Regions from separate parts of the Leisingera sp. M527 genome, predicted to be linked through region 1. Evidence: riboswitches for the same ligand, from Rfam matches in the RefSeq annotation. Region 1 holds a riboswitch; each other region holds the start of a gene.

The links. Region 1 has a riboswitch for cobalamin ahead of K3555_RS01870 (SRPBCC family protein). Riboswitches for the same ligand answer to the same signal wherever they lie in the genome.
Positions count from the first base shown of each region.
Region 2: it holds a riboswitch for cobalamin, as region 1 does, so the genes downstream of both, K3555_RS05135 (ABC transporter substrate-binding protein) here and K3555_RS01870 (SRPBCC family protein) in region 1, are expected to answer to the same signal.
Region 3: it holds a riboswitch for cobalamin, as region 1 does, so the genes downstream of both, K3555_RS14380 (DUF1636 domain-containing protein) here and K3555_RS01870 (SRPBCC family protein) in region 1, are expected to answer to the same signal.
Region 4: it holds a riboswitch for cobalamin, as region 1 does, so the genes downstream of both, K3555_RS02870 (hypothetical protein) here and K3555_RS01870 (SRPBCC family protein) in region 1, are expected to answer to the same signal.

Region 1 is NZ_CP081037.1:350,477-357,651, reverse strand. Features, by position in the region: gene K3555_RS01880 (ABC transporter substrate-binding protein) at 1-235, shown strand, start outside; gene K3555_RS01875 (hybrid-cluster NAD(P)-dependent oxidoreductase) at 287-1,372, opposite strand; gene K3555_RS01870 (SRPBCC family protein) at 1,377-2,612, opposite strand; cobalamin riboswitch at 2,717-2,917, opposite strand; gene K3555_RS01865 (dihydrofolate reductase family protein) at 3,189-3,725, shown strand; gene K3555_RS01860 (TetR/AcrR family transcriptional regulator) at 3,729-4,280, shown strand; gene K3555_RS01855 (DUF1523 family protein) at 4,354-4,998, opposite strand; gene K3555_RS01850 (hypothetical protein) at 5,009-5,275, opposite strand; gene K3555_RS01845 (DUF6638 family protein) at 5,276-6,637, opposite strand; gene K3555_RS01840 (hypothetical protein) at 6,831-7,082, opposite strand.
Region 2 is NZ_CP081037.1:1,022,644-1,029,818, forward strand. Features, by position in the region: gene K3555_RS05120 (glycine betaine/L-proline ABC transporter ATP-binding protein) at 1-806, opposite strand, end outside; gene K3555_RS05125 (ABC transporter substrate-binding protein) at 913-1,860, opposite strand; gene K3555_RS05130 (DeoR/GlpR family DNA-binding transcription regulator) at 2,070-2,849, shown strand; cobalamin riboswitch at 2,959-3,151, shown strand; gene K3555_RS05135 (ABC transporter substrate-binding protein) at 3,293-4,303, shown strand; gene K3555_RS05140 (iron ABC transporter permease) at 4,300-5,349, shown strand; gene K3555_RS05145 (ABC transporter ATP-binding protein) at 5,346-6,107, shown strand; gene K3555_RS05150 (AMP-binding protein) at 6,296-7,175, opposite strand, start outside.
Region 3 is NZ_CP081037.1:2,869,672-2,876,846, reverse strand. Features, by position in the region: gene cobG (precorrin-3B synthase) at 1-98, opposite strand, end outside; gene cobN (cobaltochelatase subunit CobN) at 95-3,340, opposite strand; gene cobW (cobalamin biosynthesis protein CobW) at 3,447-4,481, opposite strand; gene K3555_RS14380 (DUF1636 domain-containing protein) at 4,484-4,894, opposite strand; cobalamin riboswitch at 4,990-5,194, opposite strand; gene cobO (cob(I)yrinic acid a,c-diamide adenosyltransferase) at 5,246-5,881, shown strand; gene glpD (glycerol-3-phosphate dehydrogenase) at 6,073-7,175, opposite strand, start outside.
Region 4 is NZ_CP081037.1:556,653-563,827, forward strand. Features, by position in the region: gene K3555_RS02845 (GNAT family N-acetyltransferase) at 1-413, shown strand, start outside; gene K3555_RS02850 (YbaB/EbfC family nucleoid-associated protein) at 476-820, opposite strand; gene K3555_RS02855 (DNA polymerase III subunit gamma/tau) at 1,013-2,824, opposite strand; gene K3555_RS02860 (protein-tyrosine phosphatase family protein) at 3,019-3,564, shown strand; gene K3555_RS02865 (hypothetical protein) at 3,583-3,972, opposite strand; gene K3555_RS02870 (hypothetical protein) at 4,118-4,522, opposite strand; cobalamin riboswitch at 4,632-4,854, opposite strand; gene K3555_RS02875 (TetR/AcrR family transcriptional regulator) at 4,873-5,463, opposite strand; gene K3555_RS02880 (serine aminopeptidase domain-containing protein) at 5,548-6,426, shown strand; gene K3555_RS02885 (SRPBCC family protein) at 6,452-6,919, opposite strand; gene nudC (NAD(+) diphosphatase) at 6,977-7,175, opposite strand, start outside.

The sequences.
Region 1 (7,175 bases):
AACCGGCCTCGCCAGTGCCGAGTTCGACAGCATGCTGGAGGCCGCCTCAGCCATTGCCGATGCCGATACCCGCCGGGGGCATATGGAGAAGATTGAGCAGTTCATGCGTGACGACGGCACCGTGATCCAGCCTTACTGGCGCTCGCTCTACCGTCACGCCCGCCCTGGTATCATCGGCGCCGAGAGCCACCCGATCAACGAAATCCATGTGCACAAGCTGGCGCTGGAAGCCTGATCAGGCCTTAAAAAAAGGACGCGCGCCAGATCCGGCGCGCGCCCGTTTTCATCAGATATCGACCTCAACCCGGCCAATCGGGTTGGAGCAGCAGGCCAGGATGTAACCGGCCTCCACGTCTTCCTCCGAAATGCCGCCGTTGTGGACCATATGCACCTCGCCTGCGGTTTTCCTGACCTTGCAGGTGCCGCAGATGCCAAAGGTGCAGCCCGACGGGATGTTCAGCCCCGAAGCCTTGGCCACCGCCAGCACCGTATCTGTTTCGGTGCAGGTTGCCATAACACCGGACGCCGCAAAGCTGATCTCGGCGGCAGCGGTCTCTTCTGGCACCACATCGTCGATCTCGGGCACATCAGCGGCTGTTTCAACCGGCGCGCCAAAGCTCTCCTGGTTGTAGTTCTCCATATCAAAACCCAGGCCGTTCAGCATGTCGCGCACCGCCTGCATGAACGGCTCCGGCCCGCAGCAGTAGACCTCGCGCTCCAGATAATCCTGCGCGATAAGGCCCAGCATGATCTGGTTCAGCTGGCCGCGGTAGCCGGTCCAGACCTGATAGGGATCGTCCTCTTCCACCACCAGGTTCAGCTTCAGCCCCGGCAGCCGCGACGCCATGCTTTCCAGCTGCTGACGGGCGATGATCTCGCTGGGGCGTTTGGCGCAGTTGATAAAGCAGATGTCGGGCGACTGGCCGCGGTCGAACAGATACTGCGTCATCGACAGGCTGGGCGTGATGCCCGAGCCTGCGGAGATGAACAGAAACTTGCCATTCGGGCGTTTTGGCAGGGTGAACACCCCTGCCGGGCCGGAGGCGCGCAGGATCCTGCCGGGGCGCAGATGGTCCAGCATCCAGCGGGTGCCGATGCTGTCGCCCTGGGCCTTGACCGTTACCGAAATCGACAAGGGCCGCGAGGGCGACGAGCTGATGGTGTAAGTCCGCCAGACGGTCCCTTCCGGCACCGGCAGTTCCAGTGTCAGGAACTGGCCCGGCTGGTATTTGAACCATGCGCCAGACGGCGCGCGGAAGCTGAAGGTGGCGGTGTTCGGCGCTTCCGGAACAACCGAGACGCATTCCAGCATCTCGTCGTCCTTCCACGCCAGGGTTTCGTCCAATGTCTCAAAATTGGCCTGCAATCCCATGACCTTACTCCGCCGCAATCAGATGGCGGCCGGTCAGCGCGCGGGTCAGATGCTCGGCATACCAGTTGGAGAACTGAATGACGCCGCTTTCCTGCACCTCGGAATAGGGACCGGGTTCATAGGCGGGTGAATTGATGCCTTGCTGGTTGTCTTCGACCACAATGCGATCCTCGTCATTGGTCGCCATCCAGACCTCGGTCAGGCGCTTGATGTCGTAATCCTGGCCCTCGACCGCATCCTTGTGCACCAGCCATTTGGTGGTGACTTCGGTTTCGGTCGGGCTGATCGGAGTGACACGGAACACAAGGGAATGATCCGGCAGGAAGTGGTTCCAGGTGGTCGGATAGTGGAACTTCAGCAGCGTGCCGGCATCCGCAAAGGGCACCCGGCCCAGCGGCTTGGCCACTGCCGCCTTGCCGTCCATGGTGTAGCTTTCCGCACCTTCGTTCAGCGGCATCCGTGCCAGCCGGTGCTGGCCGCGCGCATCCATGCGGAACTGCGCCGGGCAGCCTGCCGCTTCGATCCGGTCAAAGTGCTTTTGCAGATGCGGCGGGGTCTCGCCGCCCTCAACGCCTGTCACCGACGGATCCTCGGGGAAGGTCCGGCACAGCGACGGGTGGTTGCCGCCGCAGTGGTAGCACTCGCGGTTGTTTTCCCAGACCAGCTTCCAGTTGCCGTTCTCAATGATCGAGCTTTCAAAGGCCACCTTGGCATTGCCCAGATCATGCGGCTCCAGATAGGGGCGGGCCACCTCGGCAAAACCGTCAAAATCCGGTGCTTCATCCGCCAGGCAGATGTAGATCAGCCCGGCCAGGTCGCGGCAATGCACCGGCTTCAGCCCGTGTTTGGAGGCATCGAAATCCGGCCCCATGTCCCGCGCCCACAGCAGTTTGCCGTCCAGCTCGTAGGTCCACTGGTGGTAGGGGCAGACCAGCTTGGGCGAATTGCCCTTTTTGGCCTTGCACACAACCGAACCGCGGTGGCGGCAGGCGTTGTGGAAAGCACGCACTTCGCCATCAGTGCCACGCACGATGATGACGTTATACGACCCCACCTGATGGGTCACATAGTTGCCCGGTTTCGGCACTTCGCAGGCGGGAATGGCAAACAGCCACTCGCGGTAGAAGATCTGCCGCATGTCCAGATCCAGAACACCCGGATCGGTATAGAACGCCTGTTCCAGAGAATAATTTTTCTGCCGCGCCATCAGCTTGGCCAGAATTTCGCTGTCGTGAAGCATCTGCTTCTCTCCTCTGCCGCATCCCCGCGGCGTGTTGGCTTGGGCGCAGGCATAGGCAAAGGGATTGCGGACACGCGCCGCAACCGCCCCGCCGCCGTCCGCGGTTGACGTTTTCATGGCAAGGCTGGTTTCCGGACTGTCCCGGGGCCATTCGGCGGCGGGGCCTGGCACCTTCCCGAAGCCATTGGCTTCAGTGGTCATTGCCATGCCTTGCCCGGGGTCACCGTTGCGGGGGCAGTGCCGGAGTTTCACCAGCTTCCCAATTCTCCGCCCCGAAGGACGGCACCTTGCTATCTGCGGTATTGCCTGAAAAATTTCCCGCCATCGGAAACAAAACCGACCCGCAAAAACCGGAAAAAGACATGCATGTTTGCCGAGCCGGGCGGGACAGGGATGTCCAGAAACTCAAACCGGCATCCGCCAGTCCGTTTGCGGCAAGCGCTTATCTTTCATGCGGTTACCCGCTGCTGATCCACCGAATCGATTCGCACGCAGTGAATCTTGCGCCGGCCCCTTGGAACGCGGCATGCGCTTTATTATATGTCGTATAATTAAATGCATGCACAGGAGAATCCGATGACCACCGGCCACGTCTTCATCGCCACCAGCCTCGACGGCTTCGTGGCCCGCCAAGATCACTCGCTGGATTGGCTGCACAAACAGCCCGATGCCGAAGATGACGATGGCGGCTTTGCCGCCTTCATGGGCAGCATCGACGGGCTGATCATGGGGACCGGCTCATTCCGCACCGTGCTGGGGTTCGGCCAATGGCCCTACAGCAAACCTGTTGTGGTCCTCAGCAGCAGCCTGACCGAACAGGACATTCCCGAGGAGCTGAAGGACAAGGTGCGCCTCAGCACCGCCGCACCCGCAGACCTTATGCAGGAGCTGCAAGAAGAGGGCTGGACCCGCGCCTATGTCGACGGCGGCCGGATGGTGCAGTCCTTCCTGCGCCAGGGTCTGATCGCCGATCTGACCATCACAACGGTTCCGATCCTGATCGGCAGCGGTATCCCGCTGTTCGGCAGCCTGGACCGGGACATCGACCTCCAGGTGGCAAGCTCCCGCATCCTGCCCACCGGCATGGTCCAGACCACGTTCCGGGTAGCCTGACCAATGCCCCCGCGCATGGGCCGCCCGCCCAGGGGCAGCCGGACCCTCAGCAAGGATGACGTGCTGAAAACGGCCCTGCAGCTGCTCGATGAGGGCGGCAGCAAGGCCCTCACCTTCAAAGCACTGGCAGAGGCGCTTGGCGTCACCCCGATGGCCGTTGCCCATCACGCCGGAACCAAGGACGAGATGTTTGCATCCCTCGTCGCCATTGCGTTTGCAGGTTCAGACACCCCGTCTGAAGCGGCAACGCCCAAACTGCGGCTGCGCGATCTGATGACCCGCTATTGCGCCCAGGTGACCAAGCATCCGGAACTTGCAAAGTGCATCCTGGAAAACCCGGCCCTGATCGGCCCCTCCCTGACCGGGCTGACCCGGCTGATCGAGACGGAAATCACCACAGCAGACGTATCTGGCGCAGAGGCCCGCACCATTCTTTGCCTGCTGGTGGATTACACACACGGCTTCGCCTTTGCTGCCGCCGCGGCACCACGCGGGGCGCTTTCGGCTGGCGATTTCACCCCGGCGCTGGACTGGGTGCTCGACCGTATCGAATAAAAAAATGCGGGCCCGTTCGGGCCCGCGCATCCGTTTGCATATTTCAGAGCCGCCCGGCCCGCGGCCCCTCTCGTCACTTCGACTTCCAGCTGTCCAGCCAGCGCCGGAACCGCCCCCTGCGCTCGGCAAGCGCATCGCCCGCGGCATACAGGCTGTCTTCGACATTCTCGACCATCGGGTCGATCCGCGCCCGGCGGAAGCGGCGCCAGCGCACATAGACGGCCCAGAACACCGCCGCCAGAAGCACCAGAACAATGATCGTGAACCAGTTGGTTGGCTTGTCCTCCGGTCCCGCAACCGGGTTGATCGTCACCGCGTTGGGGAAGACCGACAGGAATTCATTGCGCCATCCGTAGTGCATCACCGCCACCCATTCCGGGCTGGCCTTGGTTGAGATGCTGTCATTGGCATCAGTATACAGATTGGCCGTATCGAACTTGAAATAGGGCGGCCAATTCCAGCCGGTATCCTCATTCCGGTACACGATATTGCGGCCATTGGGGCGCACCGCCTGGATGAACTGCACATCGCGGTTGATGAGCTCCGCCGACTGGTCATCCGGCTGCGACCAGAAAACCCTCGTCCAGTCGTTCAGCTCCTGCCGCTCCTCATAGGTATTGACGATGCGCACCACGTCATACTGCGGCAGCGTGTAATGCAGGAAGGCGCCGAACAGCACCCAGATGGTGATCAGGAAAGCCCATTTGATGAAACGCATCTGCTGCACCTCACATGAAGTTAATGACATAGACCAGAAACGCCAGCGCCCCCAGCGGAATGATATAGACCAGCAGGATCAGCTTGCGCCGGAACGAGCGGTCGTATTGTTTCAGCCCCCGCTGGATGAAGGCGGAGCGGTCGCCGGTCAACCCCTTCTCTTTCCAGCGGCGTTTCAGTTTCGCCCGCCGCACCTCACGCGAATAAAGCGACACCGTGCCATAGGCCACGGTCAGCACCACCAGCAGGATCAGGATCAGGCGAAAAAACCCGAACATTCAGCGGTCCCTCACCCGGCTGACCGCGCCCCAGGGGCCGACCCGGTCAACCATCCCCTTGCGCCGCACTCGCGGCAGGCTGGGCGTGCGTCCTTCCATATCTGGCTCATGCCCGAACAGCGCGGCGCGCGCGCCGGCTTTGTCCACCGCATACTCCCGCGCCAGGAACTCTGCCGCATAGGCCCTTTTTGTCTCCGGCCAGCCCCGGTACTGGCGGTAGAATTCTTCTTTGTGGCAGATGAACATCTGGCGGAAGTCATGCGGGCACAGCTCCGCCAGCAGCATATTCACCAAGTCCCGCTGGGCAGTGTCCGACGCCCGCAAGGAATAGAAGTAGGCCGGATGGTCCGAGCGGATCTTCGGCCATTTGCCGCCCACCTCGGCCCAGCGCACCAGCGCCGCAAGCCCCTCGAACTCCGCCGGCAGCTCATCCGCATGCCGCGCCGCCATCCGCCGCAGGTCACCGCGCGACAGGCCAGTGAGGTCCCGGCCCTTCCCGGTCAGCACGCTGACGGCCAGGAACCCCATCTTCTGCCGCAGGATCGCCGCGCCATCGACGCTGCGCGACCGGATCACCGGCTCGGCCAAACCATTCAGTTCCAGAAACTTGGCAATCGCATTGCGCTCGCTCAGATCGAAAACATGTTTCAGCGGCACGCCCTCGGGCTTCGCCCCGCTGGCAATCACCGCCGGATGCGCGACACCCTGAAACACATACAGCCCGCCGAAATGCGCGGTCCAGAAGTTCGACTGCTCAAAGACCTCATGCTCCAGATGCACCGGATTGCGGGTGACATCGCCGGTCTGCTCCGCCGTCGCGATCATCTCCCCGATCAGCGTATCATCAAACCAGGCATCCTCATGCGTCTTGAACCGTTCCACCAGCTGCGCAAGGTGGTCCGCATGGCGCAAGGTGCCCTTGGTGGTATCCGCCTCGATCCGCACCTGCTGGATGTCGAACAGCCTGGCGGGGGTCGAGACCTCAAACACCGAATTCACCAGCTCGCCGGCAACGGCATCGGTCGCCGTCAGCGCAAACAGCTGGCGTTCGTTGACCTCAATAAACCGGCGCAGAATGTCCCGGCTGGTGGAGAATTTCACGTGCAGCAGCGGGCAGCGTTTCTGCTCGGTGCTGAGCAGAATGAACTGCCGGTTCACGCCCGCATGGTTCAGATAGTGATCATCCCCCAGCTCATCGCCGATCTCGGGCGAGAACCCCGAGATATCGACATGGAAATCTGTAAGGGCCGTGGTCTTGCCGGTCAGATGCTTCAGCGCGCGGTTATACCGCTCCACCAGCGCGGGCGAGGCCACATGGAAGAGATTTCCGAACATCAGGCCATGCTGGATGAGGCGTTTCATATGTTCCTCCTGTCCGCATCACGTAAGCGATGCACTCCCTTCCAGAGCAGTTGCGAATATCCCCCGCCCGAGGCGCTTGCGGCTCGGGCAGCGCCCGTCCGCCCCGTCAAACCGAAGGTTTGCCTCCGGCAAAACGGGCGTGCGCTCCGCTTCCGCCCGCGGACAGGCTCTGCCCTCATGTTGCGCGAAACATTCATCGTAGCCCCCTTTGCGAATTTTGCGGGCGTAGCCTTGCGATGGTCATAGCAATCGCAAAAACAGCGGCAGTAAACGGCATCAGAAAGGACATTGAGATCCGTTCCATAAAGATGGCAGCGCTAAGAATGCCAGAAAGGGTAAGTACTCCCTGCCCCATTTCACCAACCTGAAAAGCTGCCACGATTAGAAAAATCACCATTGGAACAAGGAGAACAGGAAGGAATGTCACGGAAAGGGCCTGCTTCACCGGAACCTCTTTCCTTCCAAGCCGACCTCCCATCGCGATCCCGGCAACCACTGAGTAAACCGCAGTGAGGACCGAAACCACAAGGGCAACATA
Region 2 (7,175 bases), 670 kb from region 1:
GGGATGTGGCGGGTGAATTCAGCGACGTAATCTGTGGCCGGGTTCAGCACCAGTTCCTCGGGCGTGGCAATCTGGATGATTTCGCCGTCCTTCATGATGGCGATACGGTCGGCCAGGCGCACCGCTTCCTCAAAGTCGTGGGTGATAAAGACAATGGTTTTGTGCAAACGGGCCTGCAGGCGCAGGAACTCGTCCTGCATCTCGCGGCGGATCAGCGGGTCCAGCGCCGAGAACGGCTCGTCCAGAAACCACAGATCAGGCTCTGTCACCAGCGAGCGGGCGATGCCGACGCGCTGCTGCTGGCCGCCGGACAGCTCGCGCGGGTAATAATCCTCGCGGCCCTTTAGGCCGACCAGTTCCACCACCTCGCGGGCTTTGGCCTCCGCCTCGGCTTTGGGAGCAGCCTGAACTGTCAGCGGGAACTTCACGTTTTGCAAAACGGTCAGATGCGGCAGCAGGGCAAAGTGCTGGAACACCATGCCCATCTTGTGGCGGCGGATTTCGATCATTTCACGCGCGCTGGCGGTCAGCAGATCCACGCCGTCAAACAGCACCTGGCCACCGGTGGGTTCGATCAGCCGCGACAGGCAGCGCACCAGAGTGGATTTGCCGGACCCGGACAGCCCCATGATGATAAATATCTCGCCTTCGGCAATGTCGATGCGGGCATCGCGTACAGCACCTATAATACCCGCCTTGCGGATCTCCGCGCCGCTGGGGGACGGGTTGCCGTTCAAAAACACCGTGGTATTGGCGCCATACAGCTTCCAGATATTGCGGCAGGAGAGTTTGGTCTTGGGGGTCATCAATGCGGTTCCTGAACCGGTCCGCGGAATGCGGCCGGGTTGATTGACGGGGCAGGGGAAAAGGCCGGGGCTGCCTGAGAGCGTGCAGCAGCCCCGGGGAGTGAGATCAGTTGCTGATCCAGCCGGACCAGCGGTCCTTGTTTGCGGCCATCCAATCCGACACCACTGTATCGATATCAACGCCGTCCAGGTCTGCTTTGCCGACCATGGCGCTCATCTCTTCGTTGGAAATCTGGTAGGACTGCACGATCTCATAGGCGCCCGGCCATTTTTCCGGCAGCCCTGCCCAAGCGGCTTTCCAGATCGGGCCGCGCGGCTTGCCGCAATCATAGGCCAGATCCGGGTTCACCCCCGCCGCAGGATCGGTGTAGCATTCCGCGGAATAGGGCGGGAACTCCACGAATTCACCGTCGTATTTGGCCGGCGCCCAGTGCGGCACATATACCCACAGGACAATCGGGTCCTGGCGCTGATAGGCGGATTCAAGTTCGGCAAACAGTGCGGCGTCGGTGCCTGCGTGAACCACTTCAAATTCCAGCTCCAGCGCCTCGACGCGTTCTTCGTCAAAACCGCCCCAGGTGACCGGGCCGCCGACATAGCGCCCGTAGGGAGAGGTTTCCGCCGTTGCGAATTCCTCGGCACAGTCCTTCAGCGCCTGCCAGTCGGGCAGGCCGGGGCAGCGGTCTTTCATATAGGCGGGGTACCACCATTCCTCGATCGCCATCAGTCCGGTTTCGCCGGCATTGACAACTTTGCCCGAGGCGGTCGCGTCGTCCAGCGCCTCGCGCCCGGTGGTTTCCCAGATTTCCATCGCCAGATGCAGATCGCCGGTCTTCAGCCCGGCAAACTGCGCGATATAGTCTGCCTGGACATATTCGATGTTATACCCTGCCTCCTGCAGGATGCTGCCCATGATCTTGGTGTTGATCAACTGGCCGGACCAGTCGTGCAAGGTCAGTTTGATCGGGTCGGAGGACTCGGCGGCCCAGGCGGATGAAGCGGAAACGGCGGCTGTCAGCGCCACGGCTCCCAAAGCGTTGAAGTTTCTCGGCATAAGGAATTCCCTGATATGTGGCATTTTGTGCGATTCTTGGCGTCGCCTGTTATGATGGTGCGGCGATTGTGCCGATCAGTCAATAAAAAACCACAATAAGCCACAGTCACCTCGAAGAAAGTGCGTTTTGAGGCGGACGGGCGCGGTATCCGAGGGCTCATGTGTTGTTTTTTGTGGCTTTCTGGCGTAGCAACACAACAGGAGGCCCAATGACCAAAAGCCGCAAAACCACCAATCAGCGCGAAGAGGAAATCCTGCGGGCGCTGCAACAGGCAGGCGGGTCCTGCCGGGTCAGCTATCTGGCCGGCAGGCTGGGCGTGTCCAATGAAACCATCCGGCGCAATATCCGCACGCTGGAGGATGCCCAGGCGGTCCGCAAGGTGCACGGCGGGGTGCATCTGGTTGAAGATGTGAACGAGCTGCCGCTGCAAAGCCGGATGGACACACACGCCTCAGAAAAGCAGCGTCTGGCCATCGAGGTTGCCAAGACCATCAGCGACGGGGATTCGGTCTTTTTGGATGTCGGCTCCACCACCGCTTATGTGGCGCAGGAGCTGCGGCAGCGGTCAAACCTCTTTGTGGTGACCAATTCCGTGCTGGTGGCCCATGCGCTGGCCTCGCGCAACAACAACCGGGTGTTTCTGGCGGGCGGCGAGCTGCGCCCGCATGACGGCGGTGCCTTCGGGGCCGAAGCGCTTGATCTGGTGCGGCGGCTGAACGTGCAGTTTGCCATCTTTTCGGCCGGGGCGATCAATGCCGAACTGGGCTTCATGCTGCATGATCTCGAAGAGGCAAACCTGGCCCGTGTCGCGGCGGCCAATGCGCAGGTCCGGATTGTTGTGGCCGATCATGACAAGTTCAACAAGCGCGCGCCGGTGTCGGTCGGCAAGGATACAAAATTCGAGGTCTTCTATACGGACGCGCAGCCGCCGCAGGCCATCAAGGACATGCTCAAGGCGATGGATACCGATCTGATCGTGGTCGAGTAACCGGGCAGGGCCGTCATCCGGACAAGACGCAGCCCAGTTGCTCTGGCTGCGCCCGGTTTGCAGAATTCCCTCTGCATCAAAACTTTTTCTTGCCGCAACGAAAGGGATGCGCTACCCGCGCTTTACCGGTCCCGAAAGGGCTAAGAGGGAATCCGCGGTGCCTGCCGGCGCCAAACGGAACTGCCCCCGCAACTGTAGGCGGCGAGAGCTGTGCCATGACGTCACTGGACCAAACGGTCCGGGAAGACGGCACAGTCATTGACCCGCCAGTCAGGAGACCTGCCGGTGAAAACCGAAAGACACCGGGCGGGGTTGTCCGGGGAGGTTGCCGGTAAGATGCGCCGCCGTTTTCCGGTGCCGCAAGCGGGGGCCAGACCCTCAGCCTTACCGGTCAATGCCCTTTCACCCGTTCTCCGGTCATTGACACATGGAGATCGAATATCATGTTTTTGCGTTCCGGCCTGATCGGCCTTTCCTTCATCGCTGCCGCACAGGCTGCGGCGGCCAGCGAAACCTTTCCGCTGACCATAGAAAACTGCGGCCAGTCGGTCACCTTCGAGGCGCCGGCAGCGTCTTCGGTAACGGTTGGCCAGGCGGCGACCGAAGTGCTTTATGCGCTGGGGCTGGGCGATAAGGTGCTGGGCACCTCGGTCTGGTTCAACGACGTGCTGCCGGAATACGCAGACATGAATGCCAAGATCGACCGTCTGGCCGACAACGACCCAAGCTTTGAAAGCGTCGTGGCCAAACGCCCCGGTCTGGTGGCAGCGCAGTACGAATGGCACGTCGGCCCCGAAGGCGTCGTAGCCAAGCGCGAGCAGTTCCATGATCTGGGCATCCCGACCTATGTGATGCCCGCCGATTGCGTCGGCAAGGACAACACCACCGGCGGCGACGGCACCCGCACGCAGATGTTCACCACCGGCAGCCTGTATCAGGGGATTGAGGAACTGGCGGCGATCTTTGGCGAGGCTGAAAAGGGCGCCGAACTGGTCGCCGATTACAAGGCGCGCGAGGCTGCGGCGGTTGCCAAGGCGCAGCAGGTCGCGCTGGAAGATGCGTCTGCCGTGTTCTGGTTCTCGTCGCCCGAAATGGAAAGCGACCCGTTTGTGGCCGGCCAGAAGGGCGCGCCAGGTTACATGATGCAGCAGCTGGGCCTGCGCAACGTCGTTGAGACCGACGAGGAATGGCCAACGGTCGGCTGGGAGACCATCGCCAAGGCCAATCCGACGGTGATTGTGATTGCCCGCATGGACCGCCGCCGCTTTGCCGCGGATGACTATGAAAAGAAGCTGGACTTCCTGCGCAATGATCCGGTGGCGAGCCAGATGGATGCAGTCAAGAACAACCGCATCGTTGTGATGGACGCCCAGGCGATGGATGCCACCATCCGTGCCATTCCGGCGCTGGAGGATCTGGCTGCTGAACTCAGCGTGATCGGCACCAGCCAGTGAGTGCAGCCGCTGCAATCACATGGCAGGGCGTCAAGGGCGCGTGCCTGGCCTTGCCGGTGCTGATTGCAGCGGTTCTGGCAGGCGCAATGATCGGGGAAACCGCGCTTGCGCCTGACCTAGTGCTGTCGGTTCTGGCCAATAAGCTGGCCGGGGCAGGGCTGCCGGTTGATCCGATAGATCAAGGCATTGTCTGGAGTTACCGGCTGCCGCGTGCGCTTGTGGCGGGGGCCTGCGGGGCGGCGCTGGCGGTGGCGGGCGTGGTGCTGCAGGCCCTGCTGCGCAATGCGCTGGCAGACCCCTATATCCTGGGCATTTCCGCCGGCGCCTCGACCGGGGCGGTTGCGGTGACCATTGCAGGGCTTGGCGGCGGTGCGCTGTCGTTGTCTTTTGGCGCCTTTAACGGCGCGCTGCTGGCCTTTGGCTTTGTTGCCGTTCTGGCCCGGGCCGCCGGGGCCGGCGGTAGCCGCGCTGCGGCAGCGCAAATTGTGCTGGCCGGCATTGCAGGCTCGCAGCTGTTCAACGCGCTGACGGCCTTCATCATTGCCAAATCCGCCAACGCCGATCAGGCCCGCGGCATCATGTTCTGGCTGATGGGCAATATGGGCGGGGTGCGCTGGCCGGATGTGTGGCTGGCAGTGCCGCTGGCGCTGGCGGGCTGGGTCGTCTGCCGGTTCCATGCGCGGGCGCTGGATGCCTTTACCTTTGGCACCGATTCAGCAGCCTCGCTGGGCATTCCGGTGCGGCGGGTGCAAGTTATCCTGATCTTTGCCACCGCGCTGACCACAGCGGTGATGGTGTCCATCGTTGGCTCGATCGGCTTTGTCGGCCTGGTGATCCCGCATGCGGCGCGGTTCCTGGTTGGTCCCGGGCATCGCAGGCTGATGCCGGCCGCGGCGCTGACCGGCGCGGTGTTCCTGATTGGCGCAGACATCGTGTCCCGGATCATAATCCCTGGCCAGGTGCTGCCCATCGGCGTTGTCACAGCCCTGATCGGGGCGCCGTCCTTTGCGGTGATCCTGGTGCGCGGAAGAAGGGCTGCGCGATGAAGATCGAAGCCCGCAGCCTGTCTTACTCCATCCGCGGCAAGCTGCTGTTGTCTGATGTCTCATTGACGGTGCAGCCGGGTGAGACCCTGGCGCTGGTCGGTCCGAACGGGTCCGGGAAATCCACGCTGATGCGGCTGCTGGCGGGGTTGGCACGCCCCTCGCATGGCGAGGTTCTGCTGGCGGAAAAACCCTTGGCGCAGCTGACGCGCAGAGAGGTCGCCCAGCGGACCGCGATTGTCGAACAGCAGGCCGATACTGCCGAGCGCATCACCGCACGGTCGGTGGTGGAACTGGGGCGGACGCCCTGGCTGTCAGCGTTGAGACCTTGGAGCGGCGAAGACAGCCTGCATGTTGAAAACGCGCTGAAGACAGTGGAAATGGAGGGTTTTTCCAGCCGCGAATGGGCCACATTGTCCGGCGGCGAGCGGCAGCGGCTGCACATCGCCCGCGCCCTTGCGCAGCGGCCCGGGCTGCTGCTGCTGGACGAGCCGACAAACCACTTGGATATTCATCACCAGCTGTCGATCCTGAACTGCATCCGGAACCTGAAGGTGACCACCGTCGTGGCACTGCACGATCTGAATCAGGCGCTGATGTGCGACCGGGTGGCGGTGCTGTCGGGCGGACGCCTGGTGGCGCTGGGCACCCCGCAGAGAGCATTGAACCCGGAAACGGTATCGGAAATTTTCGGGATCAAGGCCCGCTGGATCCGTGACGCGGACGGGGCAGAACCGTTCCTGTCCTTTCATCTGGCGTGAGCGGCTGCGATGCCGCACTCCCGCCCGTTGCCGGATCCCCTGACGGAGACCCCGCGCCCGTTGGGCCCGGCGCCGCGCTGCCGCGCGGCGGACCGGTCAGCACTGCTGACCGGATGTTTCGCGCGCGAAACATTGAGGCAGAAAAGCTGACCTTCTTATCATCTTGCGGGCGAGGGTTGTTGGGGAGTTCAGCTGTTGGTGATTTCCCCAAGGATTTTGTTGCGCTGGATCTTTCCTGACGGTCCTTTGGGCAGGTCCGGCAGGATGTGGATCTCGTCCGGCGATTTGAACCGGCCCAGTACGGACTGGCAGATTTCGATCAGCTCCAGCGGTGTCAGGGTGGAGCCGTCGCGGATTTTGACCGCGGCCTCGACCGTTTCACCGTAGCTTTTGCAGGGGCGGGCAAAAGCGGCGGCCTCGATCACGTCGGGGTGCGAATAAAGCGCCTCGTCAATCTCGCGCGGTGCGATGTTTTCGCCGCCTTTGATGATCAGCTCTTTCAAGCGGCCAGTCACGAAGACATAGCCGTCTCCGTCGATGCGCCCCAGATCACCGGTCCGCAGCCAGCCGTCCGCGGTGAAGGTGCCCGCCGTGGCCTCCGGGTTGTTCAGGTATTCCAGCATCACGTTGGGGCCGCGCACGGCCAGTTCGCCCTCGGTGCTATCGGTAACCGGCTGCTGGTTTGCATCCAGGATGGCGATGCCGTTGCCATAAGCGATGCCGGGGGAGCCGATCTTGCGGGTGCCTGGAGGCAAGGGATTGGACAGGATCTGCGCGGCGGTTTCCGTCAGGCCCATGGTCTCGATGATGGGGATGCCGAACCGGTTCTCAAACGCGCGCTGCACGTCCGGAGCCAGCGCCGAAGACGCGGAGCGGCCAAAGCGCAGGCGTGCCCTGGTGCTGTCGACGGGATCAAGCTCTGAGTGCAGCAGATGCGATATGATGGTCGGCACCACCGAAAACCACGTGGCCTTGGACCAGCCCGCATGCGCCCAGAAGCGGCTGGCCGAGAAACGCTCGCACATGGCCAGCGAGCCGCCGGAAATCAGCGTGCCCATCACCGTCACG
Region 3 (7,175 bases), 1.8 Mb from region 1:
GGCGCGCGCACCCGCACCACCAGCCCGTCGCCGGACATCATCGGCCGCAGCGCGCCGGGGCACCAGCCGTAGACTTTGGGTTCGGGTGCAGCACTCATGCGGCGCCCTCCAGACCGGCCATGATGGAGTTGCGCCGGGTGCTCCAGAGGCCCGCGTCGAACAGGGCGCGGAAGCGGTCGCGCATCGCCTGAAGAGCGGCGGGGTTTTCGCGCTCCATGAACGCCACCAGATCGTCGCGGCCCAGCGTGGCCTCGAAATAGAGGTCAAACAGATGCGGCTGCACCACCTGTGCCAGATGCGCAAAGGCGGCCATGTGGTCCAGCGTGGCGGCGATCTCGGCGCCGCCACGGAAGCCGTGGTTCATCATTGAGGTCGCCCAGTCCGGGTTGGCGGCGCGGGCGCGGGTGACGCGGGCGATTTCTTCGCCCAAGCTGCGCGCCTGCGGCTTGTCCGGGCGGGTCGCGTCCATGTGGTAGAGGGCGGGCGCTGTCTGGCCGATGCGGGCCATGGCGGCGGCAAATCCAGCCTCATGCGCGGCATAGTCCGAGGCGACCAGCAGGTCGGTTTCCGGCAGATCCTGCAGGTGAACAAAGCTGTCGGCGCTATGCAGTCTTGTTTCCAGCGCCTCGCGGGCGTCGCTTATGGCGCCCTTGGCGTCGATGGCGTGGGAGGAGGCGTTGAGCCAGGCCTCGCCTGCGGCAGCGCGGGCCTCGTCGGTGTAGTCATCCAGATGCGGGTTCATCGAGAGGCCGTACTGGCCCGGTTTTGGACCAAAAACGCGGGGGATCTCGGTGAGATAGGGGTTGTCCGTTTGCGCTTCCTCGCGCTGGGCGAGGGCGGCGGCAGCAGTTTCGAACATTTGCGCCAGCCCCGGAAACACGTCGCGGAACAGGCCGGAAACCCGCAAGGTCACGTCGATGCGCGGGCGGTGCAGCATTGAGAGCGGCAGCACCTCGAAGCCGGAGACGCGCTCGGAGTTTTCATCCCATTTCGGGGCGAGCCCTGCGAGGTGCAGCGCCATGGCAAATTCCTCGCCGGCGGTGCGCATGGTGGCGGAGCCCCAGAGATCGATCACCAGGCCCTTGGGCCAGTCGCCGTGGTCCTGAAGGTGGCGGCGCAGCAGCTCTTCCGCCAGTTTGACCCCTTGCGCATGCGCCGCCCGCGACGGCACCGCCCGCGGGTCGGTGGTAAAGAGGTTGCGCCCCGTTGGGATCACGTCCGAGCGGCCCCGAAACGGCGAGCCGGAGGGGCCGGACGTCACGATCCGGCCATCTAGGGCGGTGATCAGCCCTGCGCGTTCCTCAGCCCCGCATTGGCCGGTGCCGAAGATATGCAGCCCCTCTCCGTACTGGCTTTCCTTGATGTCGCAGACAAAGGCGTCGATGCGGGTGATCGCCTCGGCGGGGGAGGTGCCGGGGGTGAGGCCAAGGTCAGCCTCGACGCCGGTGCCTTGCGCCTCGGCGCGGATATCGCCGATCAGCCGGTCGCGGCGGGCCGGATCCAGCCCGTCGGCGGTGGAGTATTCGTCCAGCAGGCTTTCCAGCCGGGCCATCCCGTCAGGCAGGCTGGTCTGCGCCAAGGGTGGCGGCAGGTGGCCGAGGGTGATGGCGCCGATGCGGCGTTTGGCCTGGGCGGCTTCGCCCGGATCATTGACGATGAAGGGGTAGGCGACAGGCAGCGGGCCGGTCAGAACCTCGGGCCAGCAGGCGCCCGACAGCGCCACCGCCTTGCCCGGCAGCCATTCCAGCGTGCCGTGGGCGCCGATGTGGACAAGGGCATCGGACTGGGAGCGCAGCCAGAGATAAAAGGCGACATAGGCGTGGCGCGGGGTGCGGTCGAGATCGTGGTAATCATCGACGCGGGTTTTCACTTCGCCGCGTTCGGGTTGCAGCGCGATCAGGGCCTTGCCTGCGCGCAGGGCCTTGAAATGAAAGGCACCATCACGGCAGTCTGCGTCTTGGTCCGGGGCGCCCCAGGCCTCTGCCAGGGTGTTTTGCAGGTCTTGCGGCAGGCTGGCGAGGGCTGCGCGGTAGTCTTCCAGCGGGACGCTGAGGGTCTCATCCATCAGCCGCAGGCCGGTGTTTTCCTGCGGCTCCACGGTATAGCCCTGATCCCACAATTCGCGCAGGATTTCGTCGCAGGAGGCCAGCGCGTCGAGGCCGACGGCATGGGCGAGGTTGTGGTCGCGGCCGGGATAGGTGGAGAGGATCAGGGCAAGGCGTTTTTCTGCATTCGGCAGTTCGCCAAGGCGCAGCCAGCCGTCGACGCGGTCAACAGCGGCTTTGACGCGATCCGCATCGGCGCGGTGGGCAAAGCGGGAATACTGCAGGTCCGGGTCTTTCCGGCCCGGGGATTTGAAGCTGACAACGCCTGCGAAGATGCGGCCGTCGACTTCGGGCAGCACCACATGCATGGCGAGGTCGGCGGGCGACAAACCCCGGTCGGCCTCGGCCCAGTCTTTGCGGCGGGCGGTGGAGAGGGCGACCTGGAACACCGGGCAGCCGGTGGTGCTGAGCGGCGAGGCGCTGCCGTCGGTGCCTTGGGCCGAAAACGCGGTGGCGTTGATGATGGCGGCGGGGGACAGCGCGGGGAGAGTTTCGCGCAGCCAGTCAGCGGCGGCGGGGGCCTTGAGGCTGGCGGCAAAGAGGCCATAGGCGGCGTATCCGCGGGCGCGCAGCTCAGCGATCAGCGCATCCACCGGACCGGTGTCTGCAGCAGTGAGGTAAGAGCGGTAGAAGCTGACCAGCACCAGCGGTTTGTCTTGTGCGGGGAGATCCGCCAGTACGCCTTTGGCCGGGTCATAAAGCCCATGCTGCGGCATGGATTTGAGGCCCAGCACAGGGCCGGCATAAAGCCCTGCCGCGAGCGACAGCTGGGCGAGGGCGGCCTGTGCGGCAACGGCGCCGCCGGCGTCGCACAAGGCCTGCAGGCGGCGCAGGGTGGAGACGGGCAGGGTGGACAGCTCATCCAGCCTTGCATCCTCGCGCCCGTCGGCAGGCAGGATCGCCAGCGCAATGCCCTTGCGGCGGGCGAGGTCCTGCAGGGTGGCGAGGCCATAAGGCCAATAGCTTTCGCCGCCGATCAGGCGGACCAGGATGCCTTTGGCGCCCTCCAGCGTCTGTTCCGTGTAGACGTCGACCGAGAGCGGGTGCTTTAGCGCGACCAGATTGGCGACGCGCAAGGAGGGCAGCCTGCCGTCCGCGCGATGCCATCCCGCCGCAAAAGCGCCGAGGTCGCTGTCGGAAAACGACAGCACCACAAGATCGCCGGGCGTCTGCCCGAGATCCTGCGGGGTATCGGTCTCGTCAAGGCCGTGGCTTTCGCGGAAGACGACGTGCATGGATCAGGCCTTTGCTTTTCGATAGGCGTTGGTGGAGAGGGTCGGGCGCAGCCCGGCCTGCGGCCGGGCGGTGTCATCTGAAATGATGCGCCAAACCCGCATAGCTTCAGGCGCCCAGTGCGGCGCGGATGGCCGGGGCGTCGATGTCGTCATGCTCGGCGATAACCACCAGGGCGGTTTTGCGCGGCTGCGCGCCCCAGGGCTGATCGTATTGGGCGCGCAGGCGCTCGCCCACGGCTTGAACCAGCATCCGCATCGGCTTTCCTTCCACCGCCACATAACCTTTGACGCGCAGGATGTTGCGCTCGCGGGCGAGTTTCACGATGGCATTTTGCAGCGCTTCCGGGTCGGATACTTCGCCCATTTCGACAACGATGCTTTCAAAATCGTCATGCTCGTGGTCGTGGTGGCCGTCGTGATGGCTGGGGCGGGCGTCCAGATCATCCTCGGCAGCGGCGCCCAGGCCCAGGATGATGCGCGGGTCGATCACGCCTTCGCTCATCGGCAGGATCGGCAGCTTGCGCGGCGCTTCGGCCTCGATCACCGCGCGGGCCTTCTCGACGCCTTCGTCGCCGGCCAGGTCGGCCTTGGACAACAGAACGATGTCAGCGCAGGAGATCTGGTCCTCGAATACCTCGGACAGCGGGGTTTCGTGGTCGATGCTGTCGTCCGCTTCGCGCTGGGCCTGCACGGCGTCCAGGTCGGGGGCGAACTGGCCCTTGGCCACGGCCTCGGCGTCCGCCAGGGCAATCACCCCGTCGACGGTGATGCGGGAGCGGATCGCGGGCCAGTCAAACGCCTTCAGTAGCGGCTTGGGCAGGGCCAGGCCGGAGGTCTCAATCACGATATGGTCGGGTTTTTCGGGCAGGGCCATCAGCTGTTCGATGGTGGGGATGAAGTCATCGGCCACGGTGCAGCAGATGCAGCCGTTGGCCAGCTCCATGATGTTTTCCGCCGGGCAGTTGTCATCGGCGCAGGATTTCAGGATGTCGCCGTCCACACCGGCGGTGCCGAATTCGTTCACGACCACAGCCAGACGCTTGCCCTGCGGGTTTTGCATCAGGTGGCGGATCAGCGTGGTTTTGCCTGCGCCCAGAAAGCCGGTGATGACAGTGACGGGGATCTTGTTGAGATCGCTCATGATTACTCCTCGGAGAAGAACTTGGCCGGCGGGATGCGGGCAACAGATTGCTTGCGGAAGGTCTGCGGGCGCTGGCGCCAGGGCACGACGCCATCAGCGGTGCCGGCATAAGCCGCCGCGCCTTCCAGAATTTCGGGGACATGCTGGTCCGGGTCGAGGTCGCCGTAGACATAGGTCCAGCGCTCCTCGCCGCCGATCAGTGCAACAGCGCAGCCTCGCTTGCACGACGACAGGCATTCGACGCCACGCAGACGGACGCCTTCGGGCATTCCGGCCTCTTCCAGCGCTGCGTGCAGGATGGCACCGGGGCGGGCGGCCTCGGGGTCGGCGCCCTCGCGGCGGCAGGTGAGGCAAACGGTCAGCGTGACCGGTCCCGGGGTGCTGGCAGATTGGCCTGCCATGTCGTCAGCCATTGGCGCGTCTCCTGTCGCGGCAGGGCGTGCGGGATGGCCGAAAAGGGGCCAGTCGTGCGAACCCCTTACCCGGTCGCAGAACACCCCGTCTGCCCGTTGATCTCTCCTTCGCTGGCAGGTCTCCCGGCTTGCGGATGCCAAGGCGCAGGGCCTTGCCGGCCATCCTGCCTTCCCGGGGATCACCCAGTGGCATGGCGGCCTCATCCGGTCACGGTCGCGGGGGCGGCTGTGCTTCGGCCCGAAAGCCTTCACATTCCCTCTTCGCCTGTTTTCACAGGAACCAGCTGAACCCCCTTGCGCTATCGTGCCCTTCTTTGTCAAGACATGGGTCAAACAGCTGGAGAGCCCCCAATGAGCGAAAAGTCTGAAACCGGCATCTCAGAAGAAGAAGCCGCCCGTCATACGTCCAAGATGGCAAAGAAAAAGGCCGCGCGCGACCGGATGATGAAGACCAAGGAGGGCGAGAAGGGACTGATTATCGTCCACACCGGACCGGGCAAGGGCAAATCCTCGTCGGGGTTCGGGATGATCATGCGCTGCATCGCGCATGGGATGCCGTCCGCCGTGGTTCAGTTCATAAAGGGCGCCTGGCAGACCGGCGAACGCACGCTGATCGAGGAGAACTTCAGCGATCTCTGCCAGTTCTACGCGATGGGCGAAGGCTTTACCTGGGAGACACAGGACAAGGCCCGCGACATTGCCGCCGCGCAGAAGGGCTGGGAGAAGGCCAAGGAGATGATCCTGGATGAGCGCAACACCATGGTGCTGCTGGACGAGATCAACATCGCGCTGCGCTATGACTATCTGGATCTTGAGGAGGTTTTGGAGTTCCTGGTGGAGCAGAAGCCGCCGATGACCCATGTGGTTCTGACAGGCCGCAACGCCAAGGAAGAGCTGATCGAGATTGCCGATCTGGTGACCGAGATGGGGCAGATCAAGCACCCGTTCCGCGCCGGTGTGAAAGCGCAGAAGGGGGTGGAGTTTTAATCCCTTTCAGGCTGCAGTATTGAGCGGGCTTGAGGTTTTGCGCTTTGCTTCGCAAATCGCCGGGGGGCGGGGGCGCTGCCTTCGGCAGCGCCCCCGCCCGGCCCAACGCTTTTCAGGGAACCTCTGGTTCATTGAAAAGGGGCGGGAGTGCCCCGGCCTTTGAAGTCCGGACTGTTAGCGCGCATGCGGAATTAAGCTGCCAGCCGGGCGGCTTTCTCGCTGATATAGGCATCGACCGCTGCGCGCTGTCCTTCATCCAGGCGCAAACCCAATTTAGTGCGGCGCCACAGGTAGTCGTCGCCTGAACGCACCCACTCGCGGGCAATTGACCAGTCGAGTTCCCGTGCGGTGATTGTTGCGCCGAAATCCTGGCCCAGATCAGCGGCGGATTTGGCATCGCCCAGCACCTCCCAGGACTCCAGCCCGTAGGCGCGGATCAGCCGGGCGGCCCAATAGGCGCTCAGGAACGGATAGTCCGCTGCCAGCTTGGCTTTTAGCGTCTCCACATCCGCCACCGCAAAATCACCGCCGGGCAGGGCCACGCCTGCGGTCCAGTCCGACGGCAATTGCGGGAAAACCTTGCCGATTTTCGCCAGCGCGGCCTCGGCCAGCTTGCGGTAGGTGGTGATCTTGCCGCCAAAGACATTCAGCAGCGGCGCCTGTGCTTGATCCAGCGTCAGCACATATTCGCGGGTGGCCGCAGTGGCCGAGCTGGCACCGTCGTCATAAAGCGGCCGCACGCCGGAATAGGTCCAGACAATATCCGCGCGCGTCAGTGGCTGTTCGAAGTATTGCGACGCAAAATCAATTAGATAATCCTGCTCGGCCTCCGTGCAATGCGGTTTGGTCTCCGGATCCGGATGGTCGGCGTCGGTGGTGCCGATCAGGGTGAAATCCGTCTCGTATGGAATGGCAAAGATGATCCGCCCGTCGGTGCCCTGGAAGAAGTAGCAGCGGTCATGGTCGAACAGTTTTGGCACCACGATATGGCTGCCGCGCACCAGGCGGACGTTTTCGCGGCTGTTCTGGCCCAGTTTTTGCTTCAGCACGTCGGCAACCCAGGGTCCGCCTGCATTGACCAGCATCTTGGCCCGGTGTTCCTTCTCCTCGCCAGTGGCGTGATCCTTCACGGTGACAACCCAGTGATCAGAGTGGCGCTGGGCTGACAGAACCTCGGTCCGGGTCAGGATTTCGGCGCCGCGGGCCTGTGCATCGCGGGCGTTCAGTACCACCAGGCGGGTGTCCTCGATCCAGCAGTCTGAGTATTCAAAGGCGGTCTTGAACTTGCTTTTCA
Region 4 (7,175 bases), 210 kb from region 1:
ACATGTCAGATCCGCGGATGGCAGAGCATATGCCGCTGCTAACAGGCCCCTGGGACGAAGAAACTGCCAGAGCCTTTGTTACTGCCAAGGAGGACTGCTGGCAAAGGGATGGCCTGGGTCATTGGGCGTTTGTGCAGCAGGGCCGGTATCTTGGCTGGGGCGGGTTTCAGAAAGAGGGCGAGGAATGGGATTTCGGGCTGGTATTGCGGCCCGGCTGTTTTGGGCTGGGCCCGGCCATTGCCCGGCAAGCGCTGGCGTTTGCCCGCCGCGATCCACGCATCCCTTATGTGACTTTCCTGCTGCCGCCGACGCGGCGCCATCTGCGGCCGCTGGCACGGCTGGGCGCGGTGCAGACCGATGAAGTGCTGCATGAGGGGCAGCGTTTTCTGAAATTCCGGTTGGAAACAGCTTGAACGAGGCAAAGAAAAAGGCGGCTCCTGACGGGCCGCCTTTAGGTCGGTAAAGCTGGCAGCGCTTAGAACGGCAGCTTGATGTCCTTGGGCAGACCCATGCTTTCGGTCAGCTTGGCCATCTCTTCCTGCGCTTTTTCCGCAGCCTTGGCCTGGGCGTCCTTGATCGCGGCCAGGATCAGGTCCTCGACCACTTCCTTGTCATCGCCATTGAAGATCGACGGGTCAATATCCAGGCCTTTGAGGTCACCCTTGGCGGAGGCCGTGGCCTTGACCAGACCGGCGCCGGCCTCGCCCGTCACCATCACATTGTGCAGCTCCTCCTGCATCTGGGCCATTTTGCCCTGCAGTTCCTGTGCCGATTTCATCATCTTGGCCATATCGCCAAGGCCGCCGAGGCCTTTGAGCATCTGTCATCTCCTGAGATTCCGGTTCGGGGCACAGATACGGGCCGCGAGGGCGTGAAACAAGGGGAGGATTGCCTTGGTGCTGGAGTTTAGCACCCTTCCGCCCGGACGGCAGGCCGGGCAGCGCCTGACCTTCCCCCTGGGATGGCGCTATCGCGCCCACCCAAGGTCAGGCGATGGCCTGGGTTTCTTATGTCACCCGTCCTCGAACGGGTCCCATTCATCCTCCACCTCGGGCAGGGCCTCGGCGGCGACTTCTGCGGCCAGCTCCTGCGCCGTGCGGATGCGTTTGATCTTTGCCTTGGGGAAGCTTTCCAGCACCGCCTGCACCAGCGGATGGGCGGCGGCTTTCTCGCGCAGGGCGTTTTCAGCTGCGTCTCGGACCTCGGCAATGGTGGCTGCGTCGCCGTCGGGCGCGATCGACACCACCCAGCGCGCACCGGTCCAGTTTTGCAGCGCCGTGCCAAGCCGCGCCGCCAAATCGCGCGGCGCCTGCGAGGACGGGGTGAATTCGATCCGTCCCGGCTGGTAGGAGACCAGACGCACGCCGCCCTCAACCTCGACCAGCAGTTTCACATCGCGGTTGGTGCGGATCAGCTCGACCACATGTTCAAAGGACGGATAGCGCGCCAGTGCTGAGCTGACCTGCGGCGCCAGTGCCGCCATAGTGCCGCCGCCATGCGCCACCGGCGCGCCGCCTGCGGGACCAGTTTGGCCGCCATAACCGGCGGGCGCGTTGCCGCCTCCGCCGCCCAGAGCCGGGCCGCCCATGCCCTGCATAGGCACTCCGCCGCCAGGGCTATTCGGCGGCGGCGGCGGGGTGTCCTGCAGCTTACGGATCAGTTCTTCGGGGCTGGGCAGGTCGGCCACATGGGTCAGGCGGATCACCGCCATCTCGGCGGCCATCATCGCATTGGGGGCAGCGGCGACTTCCTCCAGCGCTTTCAGCAGCATCTGCCACATCCGGGTGAGGACGCGCATCGCCAGCGCATCCGCCATCGCCCTGCCGCGGGCGCGTTCATCCGGGCTTACGGTCGGGTCCTCGGCGGCATCCGGCGTGATCTTCACCACCGAGACCCAATGGGTGATTTCGGCCAGATCGCGCAGCACCGCCAGCGGGTCGGCGCCCTCGGCATACTGGCCGCTGAGTTCAGTGAGCGCGGCTGCCGCATCGCCGCGCAGGATCATGTCCATCAGGTCCAGCACCCGGCCGCGGTCAGCCAGACCCAGCATAGCGCGGACCTGGTCGGCAGAGGTTTCACCCGCGCCATGGGAAATCGCCTGATCCAGCAGTGAGGTCGCGTCGCGGGCGGAACCTTCGGCGGCGCGGGTGATCAGCGCCAGCGCATCCTCGGCGATCCGGGCGTTTTCAGCGCCGGCAATCTTTTGCAGCAGCGCGATCATCACTTCGGGTTCAATGCGGCGCAAATCAAACCGCTGGCAGCGCGAGAGCACCGTCACCGGCACCTTGCGGATCTCGGTGGTGGCGAAGATGAACTTCACATGCGCGGGCGGTTCCTCCAGCGTCTTCAGCAGCGCATTGAAGGCGCTGGTCGACAGCATGTGAACTTCGTCGATGATGTAGATCTTGTAGCGGGCCGAGGCGGCGCGGTACTGCACGCTGTCGATGATCTCGCGGATGTCGTTGACGCCGGTGCGCGAGGCCGCGTCCATCTCCATCACATCGACATGACGGCCTTCCATGATCGCGGTGCAATGCTCGCACTGGCCGCACGGATCGGTGGTGGGGCCGCCCTGTCCGTCCGCACCGATGCAGTTCATGCCCTTGGCGATAATCCGCGCGGTGGTGGTTTTGCCAGTGCCGCGGATGCCGGTCATAATAAAGGCCTGGGCAATCCGGTCAGCGGCAAAGGCGTTTTTCAGCGTCCGCACCATGGCGTCCTGCCCCACCAGATCGGCAAAGGTTTCGGGCCGGTATTTGCGGGCCAGAACCTGATATTGGGATTGGCCGGATGCGCCGGAGGTGCCGCTGGGGGTATCGTTCATGATGTCTCGTGCCGGATTCGGGATGCGGGGCGTCCGCGTTCCGCGCAGGGTATTGAAGCGCGGCCCGTTCGTCCACCGCCGATGGGGCTGGCACGGGGCCGCAAAAGAGCTTTGGGATTGCCTGCTTAACGCTTAGGCTGCGAAGGCAGGGGACTGCGGGGGAATGCAGGAACGCAAGCGGCTAAGGAGGCGGTATGCGATCTGAAGACACCTCGGCGCCTGCGGCGCAGGACGGCGCGGCGCCGGCAGGCTTGACCATCCACGCGCTGTCAGCAGGCGGCGGTATTCTGGCGCTATGCCCGCTGCCCGGGGCGGGAGGCGATTACCGCAATGACCTGATCCAGATCTATCAGTGGAGGCCGGGGCTGGTCATCTCAATGACCACCGAGGCCGAGCACGCAGCCGGGGTGCCGCGGCTGGGGATAGATATTCAAAGCATGGCCTGCCGCTGGCTGCATCTGCCAGTGCCGGATTTCCAGGTGCCGCCGCCCGCTGTGGCGGCAAAATGGGCCGCGGCCAGCACGTCCGCACGGCAGGCACTGGGTGGCGGCGGCCGGGTGCTGGTGCATTGCAGGGGCGGGTGCGGACGATCCGGCATGGCGGTGCTGCGGCTGATGATCGAATGCGGCGAAGCCCCGGCGCAGGCGCTGGCCCGGCTGCGGGCGGTACGGCCCTGCGCGGTCGAGACGGAGGGGCAGCTGGATTGGGCCTGTGCCGGTGCGCAGGCTGCCGAGCCGTGACCAGCGCCGCCACTGGGGCTAGTCGAAGCTCAGATCAAAACCTCTACCGATGATAAAAGGCGCCCGGAAGTTTTCGCCATGAAAATAGTAAAGCCCCTGCTCCGCATCTTTCACAATGGCATAGCAGCCCCATTCCGGTGTGTTCCATAATCCGGACCAGCTGGAGCAGTACTGGCCGTCTTCGATTTTATAACGTGCTTCCGAAGGGGCGGCGTCGCCTTGCTTGATCCAGAGCGTCAGTCCGGACTCCGAGAAATACTGGCGGGTATGGGTCTCGAAATGCAGCCCTTCAATCGTCTTCCCGGTCAGCAGGTCTATGATCTCCTCGGTGGACAGCGGCTGTTCGGCGGCGGCAAATGTTGCGCAGGCACTCATGACAGCACAGGCCGGCAGAAAGGTCTTAAACATTGGCAATCCCCTTGCATAAAGTCTGAATACCGGGAATTGCCTAGAGCCGATCAGGCAGACGGGCCAGCCTGATGCCGAACACATTTCTGTCAGCCGGATATCTTTCGAGCCGCAGGGAACCGCACCAGCCCGTTCGGGTTGCGGATCACAGTGCCATCATCCGCTCTGCTTCCCGCGCGTTCACCGTTTTCGGCAGCGCCTCCATCAGCGCGCAGGGGCGGGCGTCCAGTTTCGAGGCCGCAAAACCGGTGCCGTCGCGGCTGAGGATGGCATCGGCAAAGCGGTCCAGCCCCTCGCGCGGCGCCTCTTCACCGACACCGCAATACAGCCGGATCCGGTCGTGGCCGGCGGCAAACTGCGCCGGGCAGCTGCGCGGGCAGCCGTCCAGTGCGGTGGTGCCGGTGATCTCGAAATCGTCTTGCGTCAGCGGTTTTGCCTTGGTCATCGCCTCGGCCAGTTTGGTGATCATCCGCTGTGCCGCGGGGCAGGGGCGCCCCAAATACTTGCAATCTGTTGCCGCATAGAAATGCGTCTGGTCGGTCCACATCATATCTGCGCCCTCCGCGCGTGGCACGGGGGTCATGGGGACAAGAGACCGGATGAAAGACGGATCACAGCCGCCGCAGCCATCAGACCCTGTCCGGACACCCCGCCCGGGTTCGAGTTACACGTCTGATGGCAGGTCTCCTGACTTGCGGGTCGATGCTTTCCCGATCCTTCCCGGCCTCGTTTCGAGGGCCAGTGGCTCTATCGGGGTCGCTCGCCGCTTACAGTTGCGGGGGCAGTCTCGGACTGGGCCAGCTTGCGCAGGCCGCACCGTGTTCCCTTTTCATCCCGGACACAAGATTCTGTGGCACGGGAACCATCAGCACAAGCGGTAGCGGTTGGGTGCCCGAGTCGTCAATTGTTTTTCTGCATCTGCAAATACAGCCCCCGGATCACATCCGAGTCGCGCCGCACCCGGGCCAGCTGCCAGCCGCCCTGCAGCAGGATGTAGAAATTCTCCGCCGCCGCGCGGGCCTCAGGTTCGGGCAGGCCCAGGCGGCGGGCGTGGCGGGTGGTTTCAGTAATCCAGCCCTCGAACAGATGCGCGGCGTGCTGGTGGAACGCCTCGTTCTCCGGCCCTTCGAACAGGGTAGCCGAAACCGGGCAGCCGCTCCATTTTCCTTGTTTGTCAAACAGCTTGGCCAGTTTGTAACAGACCGTCTTGGCCCCCTCCCGAAAGGTGGGCGCCGGGGTGAAAGATGCCTCTATCAGCAGCAGCATCTGCCCTGACGCCCAATCCGCTGCGGCCAGGGCCAGGTCGGATTTGCCACTGGGGAAATGGTGGTAAAGCGAGCCCTTGGGTGCCCCCGCCTCAGCCAGCAGTTCCGCCAGCCCGGTGCCGCTGTAGCCCTTGTTGCGGAACAGGCCGGCAGCGGCGCGGATCAGCCGCTCGCGGGTTGGGGGCAGGCTGGTCCCGCCTGCCTTGGCTGTCGTTACGTCATTCATGGCGGCAACTTGACAGCATTGGACCGATTGGTCCAGAGATGAATTAGACCAATCGGTCTAGATCAATCGGCTCAGGAGGCTGCCATGCTGGACAAAAGCGCAGAACATACCGCGGTTATCCGCGAGGAGGCCCTGCGGTTTGCATCTGGCACCCACATGCTGGCCGGGCGGCTGTACCACCCTGCGGGGCCGGCGCGGGCAGCAGTGGTGCTGAATGGCGCAACCGGGGTGCCGCAGCGCTATTACCGGCATTTCGCGCGCTGGCTGGCAGCAGAGCAGCAAGTGGCCTGCCTGACCTATGACTACCGGGATTTCGGAGACTCGGCGCGGGGCCATCCGCGCCATTCCGACGTGACAATGGTTCAATGGGCGCTGGAGGATCAGCCAGCTGCCAGGGCCGAACTGCAACGGCACTATGCGGGCGTGCCGTTGTGGGTGATCGGCCATTCTCTGGGGGCAATGCTGATGCCCCTGCAGGATGGCCTGAAGGACGTCGCCCGCATGATCGTGGTTGCGGGCGGCTTGGTGCATCACCACGATCATCCCTGGCCCTACCGCGCGCTGGCGCTGGCTTTCTGGTTCGGCCATGTGCCGCCATTGGTCCGTGCCTTGGGCTATCTGCCCGGGCGCGCGGTGGGGTTCGGGGCCGATTTGCCTGCCGGAGTGTACTGGCAGTGGCGGCGCTGGTGCACCACGCCCGGCAGCTACCTGCCGGAAACCGGCTTGGCCTTGCCGCGGCCCAAATGGGCAGGCACCGGCGTGCCGGTGGATTTGTATGCGATGGCGGATGACGACGTTGTGCCGCCCGCGGCCGTTTGGCGGCTGGGGGACGTCTTTGGCGATGTGCCGCAGCGGCGGACTGTGCTGGTGCCGCAGGAGACGGGCGTGCAGAAGATTGGCCACCTGGGCGCCTTTGCCCGCGCCAATGCGGCCCTGTGGCCGCGGCTGCTGCCGCCGCAATAGCACGGCGCCCCGCCAAACCTTGGGATCAGGCGGTGCGGTTCAGCCGTTCCTCGGTGATCCGGGCATAGTCGGCCAGCCGCAGCTTGAACCGGCGGCTGAGGTTGCTGCGGGCCAGTTTCAGAGATTGCACCAGCAGCCGGCCGGTCAGGGTGGTCGGCGCCAGTTTCAATTGCACCGACATCCGGGTCCGCCGCGGCGACAGCGCCAGCAGCTCAATCTCCAGCTGGCCGTCCAGGCCGCTGCCGCTGCCCGTCAGCGCCAGCCCGGTGACCGGGGTATAAGACGCCAGCGTCAGCCGGATGTCGCGCTGCTTGCCGCGAAACCGAAAGCCGATATCCCAGGCCAGGCCGTTTTCCGGTTGGGCGGTGTCGCCGGTCCGCTGCACGTCGATGCCGCGCCGCAGGGCCGAGCGCTCCAGCAGTCCGAAATCGGAGACCGCGCCAAAGACGTCGGCAATCGGGGCTTCGATATCTTCTTTGCTTTGAAATTCCATGCGCGCCTGCTTTGGTTGCGCTGCCGTGCCGGCGCGCCGTTTTCGGCAATATGCTATTTAGTCCAGGGTGTCCGCAAGCCAGTTCTTGAGCAGAAAATGCGCAATTGCCCCCTGACGTGACGGCTTTAGAACCGGGTGTTCGCCGGCAAAGACCGTCATCATGTCCTGGCGGCTGACCCACAGCGCGTCTTCGATCTCAGCCGGGTCGATGGTGATCTCCGTGCTCAGCGCCTCGCCCGCGCAGCCGAACATCAGC